DNA from 2 places in the Streptomyces sp. NPDC048275 genome. Region 2 is predicted to be linked to the other one. Evidence: predicted binding sites of a transcription regulator. Region 2 holds the regulator's gene; the other holds the start of a gene.
The links. The regulator HrcA, encoded in region 2, represses chaperone genes, less so after heat shock. The targets are predictions, from matches to a motif close to TTNGCACTCNGNNNNNCNGAGTGCNAA.

Region 1: groES (co-chaperone GroES) is a predicted target of HrcA. The motif match lies at 4,095-4,121, and genes of this name have one in related genera.

What each region holds. Positions count from the first base shown of each region.
Region 1 covers NZ_JBEZLR010000001.1:220,710-227,844, reverse strand. The annotation lists gene AB0D57_RS01160 (SDR family NAD(P)-dependent oxidoreductase) at 158-931, shown strand; gene AB0D57_RS01155 (ester cyclase) at 1,076-1,783, shown strand; gene groL (chaperonin GroEL) at 1,900-3,528, opposite strand; gene groES (co-chaperone GroES) at 3,642-3,950, opposite strand; gene AB0D57_RS01140 (polysaccharide deacetylase family protein) at 4,211-4,990, opposite strand; gene AB0D57_RS01135 (polysaccharide deacetylase family protein) at 4,987-5,889, opposite strand; gene AB0D57_RS01130 (methyltransferase domain-containing protein) at 6,020-7,135, shown strand, end outside.
Region 2 covers NZ_JBEZLR010000102.1:27,080-34,214, forward strand. The annotation lists gene AB0D57_RS38840 (S41 family peptidase) at 1-449, opposite strand, end outside; gene AB0D57_RS38845 (hypothetical protein) at 511-1,086, opposite strand; gene AB0D57_RS38850 (16S rRNA (uracil(1498)-N(3))-methyltransferase) at 1,168-1,926, opposite strand; gene AB0D57_RS38855 (nitronate monooxygenase) at 1,923-3,011, opposite strand; gene dnaJ (molecular chaperone DnaJ) at 3,634-4,770, opposite strand; gene hrcA (heat-inducible transcriptional repressor HrcA) at 4,771-5,787, opposite strand; gene AB0D57_RS38870 (MBL fold metallo-hydrolase) at 6,022-6,759, shown strand; gene AB0D57_RS38875 (DUF3097 domain-containing protein) at 6,803-7,135, shown strand, end outside.

The DNA.
Region 1 (7,135 bases), on a different contig from region 2:
CGGCACCCCGCCCCGGAACACGCGCGAGGGCCACGTCGTTGCCTGGGTGGAGCCCGTGCGGCGACCGTGTCGGTGCATGCGGGGAACTCGTGGAGCATGGTCTGTCGTTGGGTGGTGGAGGGCGCGGTACCCCTGGTCAGGTCACTAGCCTTGGGCCATGACAACGGCTCTGATTACGGGATCGACCGCGGGCATCGGCGCCGCCTTCGCGCGGCGCCTGGCGGCTGACGGGCACAACCTCGTGCTGGTGGCGCGCGACACCGCGCGACTGGGCGAGCAGGCGACCGAACTGCACGACCGCCACGGCATCGAGGCGGAGGTACTGACGGCGGACCTGGCGACCGACGCGGGTATCGAGGCGGTGGCCACGCGGCTGAGCGACCGCAAGAACCCGGTCGACCTGCTGATCAACAACGCGGGCTTCGGCAACAAGGGCCACTACCTCGACGTATCGATGGCCGACGAGCTGATGATGCTCAAGGTGCACTGCGAGGCGGTGCTGCGGCTGACGTCGGCGGCGGCCGGGGGCATGCGGGAGCGCGGCCGGGGCGGAGTCGTCAACGTCGCGTCGGTGGCCGCGTTCGTGCCGCGGGGCACCTACGGGGCGTCCAAGGCGTGGGTCGTGCAGTTCACGCAGGGCGCGGCGAAGGACCTGGCGGGCACCGGCGTACGGCTGATGGCGCTGGCCCCCGGCTTCGTGCGCACCGAGTTCCACCAGCGGGCCGGCATGGGCACGGACAACATCCCGAACTGGATGTGGCTCGACGCGGACAAGCTGGTCGCGACGGCGCTCGCGGACCTGGCCCGCGGCAAGACGCTGTCCATCCCCGACGCCCGCTACAAGGCGCTCATGGGCGTGGTGAAGGTGACGCCGCGGGCGCTGCTGGGCGGGATCACGTCGAAGACCGGGCGGAAGTACGGGCCGCAGTAGAAGTACGGGCCGCAGCAAGAAACCGCGGTAAGAGACCACCGCAGGAAACCACAGCAGGAAGCCGCAGCTAGAAGCGGTGACGCCGCCGTCCCAGTGGGAAAATGGACGCATCAGCCGGACCCAGGGGGGCCGGGAGGCGGCGTCATGACATTTGTGCAGCTCATCGACTGCAAGACCAGCCGTTTCGATGAGATGAACCGGCTCATGGACACATGGGCCGATCAGACCAAGGGCAAGCGGACCGCGACACACAACATCATCGGCAAGGACCGGTCCGACGCGAGCCACTTCATAGAGATCGTGGAGTTCACCTCGTTCGACGAGGCGATGCGGAACTCGAATCTCCCCGAGACCGACAAGATCTTCCGGGAGATGGTGGCGCTCTGCGACGAGATGCCCACGTTCACCGACCTGGACGTGGTCCGTGATGAGCAGCTCTACGCGGCGAACATCCGCAGATTCTTCGAGACGGTGGCCGTCCAGGGTGAACTGCCGCCGCTCAACAGCCTGCTCGCGGAGAACTACCACGACCACGATCCCGCCAACGAGCAGGACAACCTCGGCCTCGACGCGATGTGCCGCGAGATCGAGATGTGGCGCCGCGCGTTCGACTTCACGTTCACCGTCGAGGACCAGATCGCCGAGGGAGACCGTGTCTGCACGCGGTGGACCTGGAACGGCACCCACACGGGCGACTTCCTGGGCATTCTGTCGACCGGCAGGCAGGCCACCATAACCGGGACGACCATCTTCCGGTGCGGCGAGGACGGGAAGATCGTCGAGGGCTGGTGGCAGTACGACCGACTGGGACTGATGGGTCAACTCGGGGCGCTGGACGCGCTGGAGAACTAGTGTCTGTCGTTTGGGTGTGATCCAAACGACAGACACTAGGGGCCTGTGTGGCTCAGGCTCGTACGGGAGAAGCCCCCGTTCCCTGCGGAACGGGGGCTTCTTCAGGAGTCGGTGACTCAGTGGGCGTGCCCGTGGCCGTGGCCGTGACCGGCGTCGGCCTCTTCCTCGGCCGGCTTCTCGACGACCAGGGTCTCGGTCGTGAGCAGCAGGGAGGCGATGGACGCGGCGTTCTCCAGGGCGGAGCGGGTGACCTTGACCGGGTCGATGACGCCGGCCTTGACCAGGTCGCCGTACTCGCCGGTGGCGGCGTTGAAGCCCTGGCCCTTGTCGAGCTCGGCGACCTTGGAGGTGATGACGTAACCCTCCAGGCCGGCGTTCTCGGCGATCCAGCGCAGCGGCTCGACGGCGGCGCGGCGGACGACCGCGACACCCGTGGCCTCGTCGCCGGTCTTGCCGAGGTTGCCCTCGAGGATCTTCACGGCGTGGACGAGCGCGGAGCCACCACCGGAGACGATGCCCTCCTCGACCGCGGCGCGGGTCGCGGAGATGGCGTCCTCCAGACGGTGCTTCTTCTCCTTGAGCTCGACCTCGGTGGCGGCGCCGACCTTGATCACGCACACGCCGCCGGCCAGCTTCGCGAGGCGCTCCTGGAGCTTCTCGCGGTCCCAGTCGGAGTCGGTGTTCTCGATCTCGGCCTTGATCTGGTTGACGCGGCCCACGACGGCCTCGTGGTCGCCGCCACCGTCGACGACCGTGGTGTCGTCCTTGGTGACCGTCACGCGGCGGGCGGTGCCCAGCACGTCCAGGCCGACCTGGTCGAGCTTGAGGCCGACCTCTTCGGCGATGACCTGACCACCGGTGAGGGTGGCGAGGTCGCCCAGCATCGCCTTGCGGCGGTCACCGAAGCCCGGGGCCTTGACGGCCACGGCGTTGAAGGTGCCGCGGATCTTGTTCACGACCAGGGTCGACAGGGCCTCGCCCTCGACGTCCTCGGCGATGATCAGCAGCGGCTTGGAGGCGTTGGCCTGGATGACCTTCTCCAGCAGCGGCAGCAGGTCCTGGATGGAGCTGATCTTGCCCTGGTGGATGAGGATGTACGGGTCGTCGAGGACGGCCTCCATACGCTCCTGGTCGGACACCATGTACGGCGACAGGTAGCCCTTGTCGAAGGCCATGCCCTCGGTGAAGTCCAGCTCCAGGCCGAAGGTGTTGGACTCCTCGACGGTGATGACACCGTCCTTGCCGACCTTGTCCATCGCCTCGGCGATGAGCTCGCCGACCTGCGGGTCCTGGGCGGACAGCGCGGCGACGGCGGCGATGTCGGACTTCTCGTCGATCGGGCGGGCGGTCGCGAGGAGTTCCTCGGACACGGCCTTGACCGCGGCGTCGATGCCCTTCTTGAGCAGCGCCGGGGAGGCACCCGCGGCGACGTTCTTCAGGCCCTCGCGGACGAGCGCCTGGGCCAGCACGGTGGCGGTGGTCGTACCGTCACCCGCGATGTCGTTGGTCTTGGTCGCCACCTCCTTCACCAGCTGGGCGCCGAGGTTCTCGTACGGGTCGTCGAGCTCGACCTCGCGGGCGATGGTGACACCGTCGTTGGTGATGGTGGGGGCGCCGAACTTCTTGTCGATGACGACGTTGCGGCCCTTGGGGCCGATCGTCACCTTGACCGTGTCGGCAAGCTTGTTGACGCCGCGCTCGAGGGCGCGACGGGCGTCCTCGTCGAACTTCAGGATCTTCGCCATGGGAGCGATTCAGCCCTCTCGGAAATCTTGGGAGAACGAACTGCGCCCCCGGCGCCCGGCTTGTTGAAGGTCGCGGGGGTCAGGGGCGCAGCTCACTGCAAAACTGGGGTGAATTACTTCTCGATGATCGCGAGCACGTCGCGAGCCGAGAGGACGAGGTACTCCTCGCCGTTGTACTTCACCTCGGTGCCGCCGTACTTGCTGTACAGCACGACATCGCCGACGGTGACGTCGAGCGGAAGACGGTTACCGTCCTCGAAGCGACCCGGGCCCACGGCAAGGACGACGCCCTCCTGGGGCTTCTCCTTCGCGGTGTCCGGGATGACCAGGCCAGAGGCCGTGGTCTGCTCGGCGTCGAGCGGCTGGACCACAATGCGGTCCTCGAGCGGCTTGATGGCAACCTTGGAGCTGGCGGTCGTCACGATCCGACCTCCCCCTTCGGAGATCTCACGGGGTGAACTGTCTGAGGTTGCGACCAGGTCGATCCGTCGTCGCGGGTGCCGGACCTGCCCGTCGCTATTGGCACTCTCCAGGGGGGAGTGCCAGACCTGAGACTATGACCGCGATTAGCACTCGGTCAAGCGGAGTGCCAACGCGGCGCTCACAACACGGAAAAACCTCGCCCGGTTCGCCGGGTTCGCCCGGTGCGCCAGCGGGCGTCTCGGGCAGTCCTCCACTCGCCTCAGAGATAGTCCTCCAGCCGCGCCGGTGTGAACCCCTCCGCCTGGATGCGCCGGAGCAGCCGGGTCGTCGCCTCCGCGAGGTCGGGATCGTCGAACCCGGACAGGATGTCGCCCGCCCGCAGCCGTCCCTCGTCGGCCTCCCGCCCCAGCACGACGGCCGCGACCCCGCAGTCGGCGGCGGCGCGCAGCGTGGTGGTGTCGTACGTGCCGTACGGGGGCCGGAAGAGCCGGGGGCGGATGCCGAAGCGTGCCTTGAGCTTGTCCTGCTGGCCGCAGATCTCGGCCCGCTGGCCCGCGTACGGCAGGCCGCGCAGCGAGGCGTGGTCGAGGGTGTGGTTCTGCACGCTCGCGCCGACCGCCCGCAGGCGCGCGAAGTGCCCGTACCCCGGCCCGACGACACTGTCCGTGAGGAACATGCTGACCGGCAGCCGCAGTTCACGAACCATGTCGACGAACCGCGGATCGCGCTCGGCGCCGTCGTCGTACGTCAGGAAGACCACCTTGTCGCGGGTGGGAACGCGGCCCACGACCGGCACCAGCCCCGGCCCCGCCGCGCGGAGGACGGTCCGGGCGGGCGGTTTCGGCGCGGGGGCGAACGGGCCCGACAACCCCCAGCGACGGTACGTCGCCCGGGTCGGCCCGTGCGGCCGCGCCTCACGCACCTCCTGAGCGGCCTTCTTGCCCAGCCGCTCGATCGGATCGACGGACTGGGCGCAGCCGGCGCTCCCGGCCAGGAGTGCGGCGGCGAGCGCCCCGGCGGCCAACGCCCACGTCCTCACAGGTAGTCCTCCAGTCGCGCCACCGCGTACCCCTTGTCGGTGACCTTCTTCAGGAACCGGCGGATCATGTCGGCCATCGCGCCGCCCCACTCCCCCGTGCCCCGGAAGTGGGTGAGGACGATGTCGCCGGGGTGCAGTTTCTGGTCCCACTCGCGGTACTCCCAGTGATCGACGTAGACCTCCTCGGCCCAGATCGGGGCGTACTTGATGCCGCAGGACTTGGCGGCGCGCAGGGTGTCCCTGTTGTAGTTGCCGTAGGGCGGCCGGAAGAGCTTGGGGCGCTTGCCGAACTGTTTCTTCATCACCGTCTGCATGCCGCAGATCTCGTACTTCTGTTCCTTGTACGACAGTCCGGGCAGATAGGAGTGGTGCAGCGTGTGATTGTTGAGGCCGACGCCCCGGTCGCGCATCTTCCGGAAGTACCCGTAGTCGTCCTTGATCAGGTAGTTGCTGAGGAAGGCGGTGTACGGAATCTTCAGGTCGCTCATCATCCGCAGGAACTCCGGGTCCTTCTCCTCGCCGTCGTCGATGGTGAGGAAGATGACCTTGTCCTTGGTGGGGACGGTGGTGAAGACCGGTGGCAGGTCGAACTTTTCCTGGCCCGTGACCTCGAATCCCTCGCGGGCCTTGATGACCGGTTTCCTGGCCGGGGCGGGCGGCGCGGTCAGCGGGGTCCCGGCCAGCCCCCAGCGCTCGGCCGCGGCGACGCGTTGCGCGTGCGCCTGGCGCAGTTTGGCGGCGTACGCGTCGAGGGCGCGCGCCTCGGGCGCGTGCAGTGCCTGCTGACCGTCACCGTCGGCGCAGCCGGACGTGAGGGAGGCGACGGCGAGTACGGCGATCCCACTCCACACAGCAGCCTGCTTCGTGCGGTTTTTGTCATTTTGTCGTACTAGTCGCATGGTGCCGGATCCTTCCAGGCCTTGGCCCGTACGGCGGCCCCGACACCGCGATCGAAAGCGCACCGTCCACCGACTGGCCCACACCGGCCCGGTTGGCCCCCAGTGGCCCGCATAGGCCCACAATGGGCCGGTGAACGACCTCTCCTTCGCCTCTCTCCTCACCCCCGAGGGCCGCGCCCTGCTCGACGAGGTGCGCGGCACCGAACCGGCCCAGGAGCTCGCCGTCGCCACCCGGCTGCGCCGCGAGCACCCGGCCGAGCTGGTCTCGGCGGCGCTCACGCAGGCGCGGCTGCGGCAGCGGGCGGCGGCGAAGTTCGGGCCCGAGGACGCGGAACGGATGTTCTTCACCCCCAACGGGGTCGAACAGTCGACCCGTACGACGGTCGCCACGCACCGTGCGCGACGCTTCGCGGAACTGGGCGTCCGTACCGTCGCCGACCTCTGCTCCGGCATCGGCGGCGACGCGATCGCGCTCGCCCGCGCCGGGATCCGGGTCCTCGCCGTGGACCACGACCCCCTGACGGTGGCGGCGGCCCGCGCGAACGCGGACGCGCTGGGCCTCGCGGACCTGATCGAGGTGCGCGAGGCGGATGTCACGGAGGTCGACACGTCGCCGTACGACGCGGTCTTCGTGGACCCCGCGCGGCGCGGCGGCCGGGGCCGGATCTTCGACCCCGAGGCGTACTCGCCACCGCTGTCATGGGCGATCGGAACGGCCCTGAAGGCCCCGCTCGCCGCCCTCAAGATCGCCCCCGGCATTCCCCACGAGGCCGTCCCCGCCGAGGCGGAGGCCGAATGGATCTCGGACGGCGGAGACGTGAAGGAGGCGGTGCTGTGGTTCGGCACGGAGCCGGGCCTGGTCCGGGCCACCCTGCTGCCGGGGCCGCGAGTACTGCGGGGACGTCGGCTGCCGGATCCTTCCGTCCGACCGGTCGGGCGTTACCTGTACGAGCCCGACGGCGCCGTCATCCGGGCCCATCTGGTGGCGGAGGTCGCCGAGGAGTTGGACGGAGGACTCATCGACGAGACCATCGCGTACATCACGGCGGACGAACTGCGCGCGACACCGTACGCCGCCGCATACGAGATCACCGATCAACTCCGCTTCAGCGTCAAGAAGTTGAAGGCACTGCTGCGGGAGCGGGAGGTCGGCATCCTGACCGTGAAGAAGCGGGGTTCGGCCGTGGAGCCGGAGGAGTTGCGCAAGAAGGTCAAGCCCCACGGCCCCCACTCGGCCACCGTCTTC
Region 2 (7,135 bases):
TGGGCGACGTCGCCGACCGGCCCGTACGGCAGGGTGGTCGCGGGACCGCCGTCGAGCGGGACGGCCCTGGCCCAGCTGCGCCGCAGGCTGGCCTGGCCCTGTGTACTGAGGGCGAGCACCTGCCCGTCGGGGGTCCAGCCGCGCACCTGGGTGCGTGAACTCCCCCAGTACGTCAGGCGTGTGGACGGTCCGCCGGCCAGCGGGGCGGCGTGCACCTCGGGGGCGCCGTCGCGGGTGGAGGTCCAGGCAACGGTCTCGCCGTCCGGGGAGATGCGCGGGTGGTTCACCGGGACGTTGTCGGCGCTGACCCGCCAGGCACGACCGCCGCCTTCGAGGGGCGCGACCCAGATGTCGTCCTCGGCGGTGAAGGCGACCAGATCACCGCGCAGGTGCGGGAACCGGAGATACGCGGGCGGCGCGGACGATACGGACGGCGCAGACTCTGTCACCCGATCACCCTATGCAGGGACAGCTCCCCCGGACAGGGGTTTGGATCACTTGATCCCCATCTCACTTGCCTTGGGAGGGCCAGCAAGTGGGATCGCCCTTGCACCAGATGCTCTTCGTCACGGTGACGGTGACGGTGGGTCCCGGCCCGTCGTCGGAGGGCTTCCCGTAGGTGGGCGGCGTGTACGTGGGCGTACTCGTGGCGTTGCAGTTGCCCAGCCCGCTCACGTGGAACCACTCCTTGCCGCCGACCTTGGCGGTCAGCTCCCCGCGTACGCACTTGCCCTCGACCGCGCGGGTGACCTTCCCCGTGATGGTGATCTCCCGCCGGTCGGTGGTCTGCCCACGGCAGTCCACCTCCACCACGGACGGCTTGGAGGACGACGGTGTGCGACCCGGGGTGTACGCCTTGTTGCCCCCGCTGTACGACCCGGTGCAACTCAGGTACTGCACGTCGACGTGCTGCCGCTCCAGCTCCTTGGTCCCGACCTGATCCGTCGTGTACGCCACCGCGCCGACACTCAGCGCGTCCCCGGGCTCGCACGCCGACACCCCGAAGACGGTCACCACCGCGAGCCCGGCCAGCACCGGTCCCCGACGTCCCGTCACCCGTCGCCGTATACGCATCAATGCCCCCATAGACGGCAGAGTGCCACTGTCCCGCGCGTCGCGGTAGACCCCGTACGGGCTACTGTCACCCGCGTACGCGCGTGACCGACGTTACGACCAGCGGCCCGTGCGTCCCAGCAGCAGCGCGGTCGCCGCGGTCCCGGCGGTCGAGGTGCGCAGCACACTGCGTCCCAGCCGGTACGCCTTCGCGCCCGCCTCCGCGAAGAGCGCCAACTCCTCCGGGGAGACGCCTCCTTCGGGTCCCACGACCAGCACGATCTCCCCGGAGGTGGGCAGTTCGGCGGTGGCCAGCGGCTCGCTGCCGTAGTCGCGGTCCTCGTGCAGCACCGCCGCGAAATCGGCTGTGGCGAGAAGTGCCGCAACCTGCTTGGTCGTTGCCGCGTCCGCGATCTCCGGGAAGCGGACCCGGCGCGACTGCTTACCCGCTTCCCGCGCGGTCGCCCGCCACTTCGCGAGCCCCTTCAAGCCACGCTCGCCCTTCCACTGGGTGATGCAGCGGGAGGCGGCCCAGGGGACGATCGCGTCGACGCCGGTCTCGGTCATCGTCTCGACGGCCAACTCGCCGCGGTCGCCCTTGGGGAGGGCCTGGACGACGGTGATACGAGGGGACTGGGGAGGCTCCTCGTGCACACTCTCCAGGTCCGTCACCACCAGGCGGTCCTTGCCTTCGGCGGCCTTCACCACGCCTTCCGTCCAGTGGCCCCGCCCGTCCGTGAGGATCACGTCCTCACCGGGCCGCAGCCGCTTCACGGACACGGCGTGACGCCCCTCGGGGCCGTCGAGGACGTACTCCCCGCCGCGGAAATCCGGGGGTTCCAGGGAATCGACCACGAACACCGGTGCCGTCATCGGACCGCACCTCCCTCTTCCTCGGGCGCGCACAGCCCTGTCCTGGCGGCGTCGAGTTCGGCCCTCAGCACCTCCACCAGCTGCCCCGCGGGCAGTTCGCGGGCCATCCGGTGCCCCTGTCCCGCCCACAGCGCCATGCCCTGCGCGTCGCCCGCCTTCGCCGCCGCCTTGCGCAGCGGGGAGGTGAGGTGGTGGACCTCGGGGTATGCGGTGGGCGCGTACGGCCCGTGCTCGCGCAGGAACCGGTTGACCAGGCCGCGCGCCGGGCGTCCGGAGAACGCCCGGGTCAGCTCCGTCCGTACGAACAGGGGGTTGGTCAGCGCCTGCTTGTGCACGGCGTTCGCGCCGGACTCGGGGGTGGCGAGGAACGCCGTGCCGAGCTGTGCCGCGTTCGCGCCCGCCGCGAGCGCGGCGGCTATCTGGCTGCCGCGCATGAGGCCGCCGGCCGCGATGATCGGGATCTCCACGGTCTCGCGCACCTGCGTGATCAGCGACAGCAGTCCGATGCCGGTGCCGTCCGTCTCCGGGTTGTCACGGTGGGTGCCCTGGTGGCCGCCCGCCTCCACGCCCTGCACGATGACCGCGGCGGCGCCCGCCCGCTGCACGGCCAGGGCCTCCTCGGCCGTGGTCGCGGTGATCATGGTGAGCGTGCCCGCGCGGGCGAGGGAGTCCAGAACATCCCGGCTGGGGCAGCCGAAGTGGAAGGAGACCACCGCGACCGGATTGTCGAGGAGGACCGCGAGCTTGGCCTCGTAGCCGTCGTCCCGGCCGCAGTCCGGCTCCCCGAGCTCCGTCTCGTACCAGGCGGCCTCACCGGCGAGCTGGTTCGCGTACACCTCGACGGCGGCCGGGTCCGCGTACTCCGGCTGCGGCATGAACAGGTTGACCCCGAAGGGGCGGCCCGTCAGCCCGCGCAGCTGCTTGATCTCCTGGTACATGCCGTCGGCGGTCTTGTACCCGGCGGCGAGGAACCCGAGCCCGCCGGCCTCGGACACGGCGGCGGCGAGATCCGGGACGGAGACGCCGCCTGCCATGGGGGCCTGCACGATCGGGTGAGGGAAGAGATCGGTCAGTGCGGAGGACATGACGGCATGTTGTCACGTCCTTTGAAAGAGTCCGAATCCGGCCTTACGCCTGGCATAGGCCTGTGGAACAGCCAGGCCGCGACCGCTTTCTCGCCCCCGCCGCCCCTACCCATTCCCGTCCCCAGGGGGCTGCGCCCCCAGCCCCCCGACCTCGTCCTCAAACGCCGGACGGGCTGAAAAATCAATCCCCGGCCGGGGATACCCAACCCGTCCGCCGTCCAAGGACGAGCCCTTCGTGCGAAGGCGGGGGCGGCAGCCCCCGGGCAGGGGCCGGGGGCGCAGCGGCCAAGGCGGGGGTCCGGGGGGCACAGCGGCCAAGGCGGGGGTCCGGGGGGCACAGCCCCAAGACGGGGATCCGGGGGGCGCAACCCCCAAGACAGGAACCGGGAGCACAGCCCCAAGACGGGAATCCAGGGGGCACAGCCCCAAGACAGGAACCGGGAGCACAGCGCCGAGACGGGGGCCGGGAGCACAGCGCCGAGACGGGGGCCGGGGGCGCAGCCCCCAAGGCAGGGACCGGGGGCGCAGCGCCCCCGGCGGGGGTCTGGGGGCGGAGCCCCCAGGGAGGGATGGGACGGGTAGGGGCGGCGGGGGCGAGAAAACACCCCCGCCGACACTCCGGTCAGCGACCGTTGAACGCGTCCTTCAGTCGCGAGAACAAACCCTGCTGCCCCGGCTGGAACTGCCCCGTGGGCCGCTCCTCACCCCGCAACACCGCCAGCTCCCGCAGCAACCGCTCCTGCTCGGGATCGAGCTTCGTCGGCGTCATGACCTCGACATGCACGATCAGGTCACCCCGGCCACCACCCCGCAGATGCGTGATGCCACGCCCGTGCAAGGGGATCGACTGCCCGGACTGTGTGCCCGGCCGGATGTCGACCTCCTCCAGCCCGTCGAGGGTCTCCAGCGGCACCTTGGTGCCGAGAGACGCCGCGGTCATGGGGATGGTGACCGTGCAGTGCAGATCGTCCCCGCGCCGCTGGAAGGTCGCGTGCGGAAGCTCGTGGATCTCGACGTAGAGGTCACCGGCGGGCCCACCACCGGGCCCGACCTCCCCCTCGCCCGCGAGCTGAATCCGCGTGCCGTTGTCGACACCGGCCGGAATCTTGACCGTGAGCGTCCGCCGCGACCGCACCCGCCCGTCGCCCGCGCACTCCGGGCACGGAGTCGGGACGACGGTCCCGAAGCCCTGGCACTGCGGACACGGCCGCGAGGTCATGACCTGCCCCAGGAAGGACCGCGTGACCTGGGACACCTCACCGCGACCGCGGCACATGTCACAGGTCTGCGCGGAGGTCCCCGGCGCGGCACCCTCACCGCTACAGGTCCCGCACACCACAGCCGTGTCGACCTGGATGTCCTTCGTCGTACCGAAGGCTGCCTCGTCCAGCTCGATCTCGAGCCGGATCATGGCGTCCTGGCCACGGCGCGTACGCGAGCGCGGTCCGCGCTGCGACGCCGTGCCGAAGAACGCGTCCATGATGTCCGAGAAGTTTCCGAAGCCACCCGCGCCGAAGCCGCCGGCGCCCGCGCCGCCCGACTGGGACAGCGGGTCGCCACCGAGGTCGTAGACCTGCTTCTTCTGCGGGTCCGACAACACCTCGTACGCGGCGTTGATCTCCTTGAACCGCTCCTGCGTCTTCGGATCGGGATTGACATCCGGGTGCAGCTCGCGTGCGAGCCGCCGGAATGCCTTCTTGATCTCGTCCTGGGACGCGTCGCGGCGCACGCCGAGTACGGCGTAGTAGTCCGTGGCCACTTAAGACTCCGCCAGGATCTGTCCGACGTACCGTGCCACCGCTCGTACCGCTCCCATCGTTCCGGGGTAATCCATGCGGGTCGGTCCGACCACGCCGAGTTTCGCTACTGCCTCGTCGCCCGAACCGTAGCCGACGGAGACGACGGACGTGGAGTTGAGTCCCTCGTACGCGTTCTCGTGACCGATCCGTACGGTCATGCCCGAATCCCCCGCCTCACCAAGGAGCTTGAGGAGGACGACCTGCTCCTCCAGCGCTTCGAGGACCGGGCGGATCGTGAGGGGAAAATCATGTCCGAAGCGCGTGAGGTTGGCGGTGCCGCCGATCATCAGCCGCTCCTCGGTCTCCTCGACGAGTGTCTCCAGCAGGGTGGAGAGCACCGCCGTGACCGTACCGCGGTCCTCCGCCTCGAAGGCGTCCGGGAGGTCCTGCACGAGCTGCGGGACGTCCGCGAAGCGACGGCCCGCGACCCGGCTGTTGAGACGGGCCCGCAGATCGGCGAGCGACGTCTCCCCGAACGGCGCCGGGCAGTCGATCATGCGCTGCTCGACCCGGCCCGTGTCCGTGATCAGGACGAGCATCACGCGCGCGGGGGCGAGCGCCAGCAGCTCGACGTGCCGCACCGTCGAGCGCGTCAGCGAGGGGTACTGCACGACGGCGACCTGCCGCGTCAGCTGCGCGAGCAGCCGCACGGTCCGCCCCACGACGTCGTCGAGGTCCACCGCACCGTCGAGGAAGTTCTGAATGGCACGCCGCTCGGGCGCGGTCATCGGTTTGACGCCCGCGAGCTTGTCGACGAAGAGCCGATAGCCCTTGTCGGTGGGGATCCGCCCGGCGCTGGTGTGCGGCTGGGCGATGTACCCCTCGTCCTCCAGGGCAGCCATGTCGTTGCGGACGGTGGCCGGGGACACCCCGAGCCGGTGCCGCTCGGTCAGCGCCTTGGAACCGACCGGCTCCTCGGTGCCGACATAGTCCTGGACGATGGCGCGCAGCACTTCCAGCCTGCGTTCACTGAGCATCGCGCACACCTCCAGCTGTCTGCCCGTCGGCTCCTTGGCTTCCCGCTTGGCACTCAGCGCGCGCGAGTGCCAGCATCCCCCGGCCCAGTGTACGGCCGCCGGGTACGGCCCCGGCAAGGGCGGGCCCGCGATCTTGTGCGGCTCATGCCGGCGCGTCCCGCGATCCCGCGCCACGTATGCCGACGTGTCCCGCGATGTCGCACCGGCACACGCCCACACCGCTAGCGTCACCGCATGAAGGTGACTTGGGAAGAGTCGGCGTGGCAGGAGCTGGCCCCGAGGGTGGGGCGGCGGCGACTTCCGGTCTGGGACTGCACGGCCGGCCTGGTGGTGGGCGAGGGCGCGGCACTCATGATCGACGCCGGGTCGAGCCTCGGCGAGGGCGCACGGTTGCGCGCCGAGGCGTTGCGGCTCCTCGGCCCGGGCCGTCGAGTGACGCATCTCGCACTCACCCACCCCCACTTCGACCACGTGTTCGGCGCCGCGGCGTTCGCGGGCGTGCAGGTCTTCGGGGCGGTCGGGCTGGACGCGGTCCTCGCGCACGAACGCGAGGAGCTGTGCGCCGACGCCGTACGCAACGGCCTCGACCCGTACGCGGCGGCCGAGGCGGTGGACGTCCTGGTCCACCCGCAGCACTCGGTGTCCGGCGAGTGGACGCTCGACCTGGGCGGCGGCGTCCAGGTCCTGCTGGCGAACGTCGGCCCCGGCCACACGGCCCACGATCTGGTGGTCCTGGTGGCCGCGCCGGGCTCCCCGGAGATCGTCTTCTGCGGCGACCTGGTGGAGGAGTCGGGCGAACCTCAAGCGGGTCCGGACGCCGTGCCGGCCCACTGGCCGGCGGCACTGGACCGGCTGCTCGACCTGGGCGGGGAGGACGCGGTGTACGTGCCCGGCCACGGAACGGTGGTGAATGCGGCGTTTGTCCGGGAACAGCGGGCGGCGCTTGCCGCGCGTTTCGGCGTGTCGTCGTGACCGTCCTCCCGGATCCCCCCTCGCTTCTCCTATCGTCATCCGAATGCGCCAGTACACTCCGGACCTGACCCCGCCGTGGAAGAAGCCCAAGCCCGTGCCCGAGGTCCCGGCGGACCCGGGTCTGGTGGTCGAGGAGCCGGGTACGGGCTTCTGCGGCGCGGTGATCCGCTGTGAGGCGGGCACGGTCACGCTGGAGGACCGCTTCGGCAAGCACCGGGTGTTCCCGCTGGAGCCGCGCGGCTTCCTCCTGGAGGGGCAGGTGGTGACGCTGGTCCGCCCCTCCTCCGCCGCCCCGGCACGACCTGCGCGCACGGCCTCCGGTTCGGTCGCCGTCCCCGGCGCGCGGGCCCGGGTGGCGCGGGCCGGGCGGATCTAC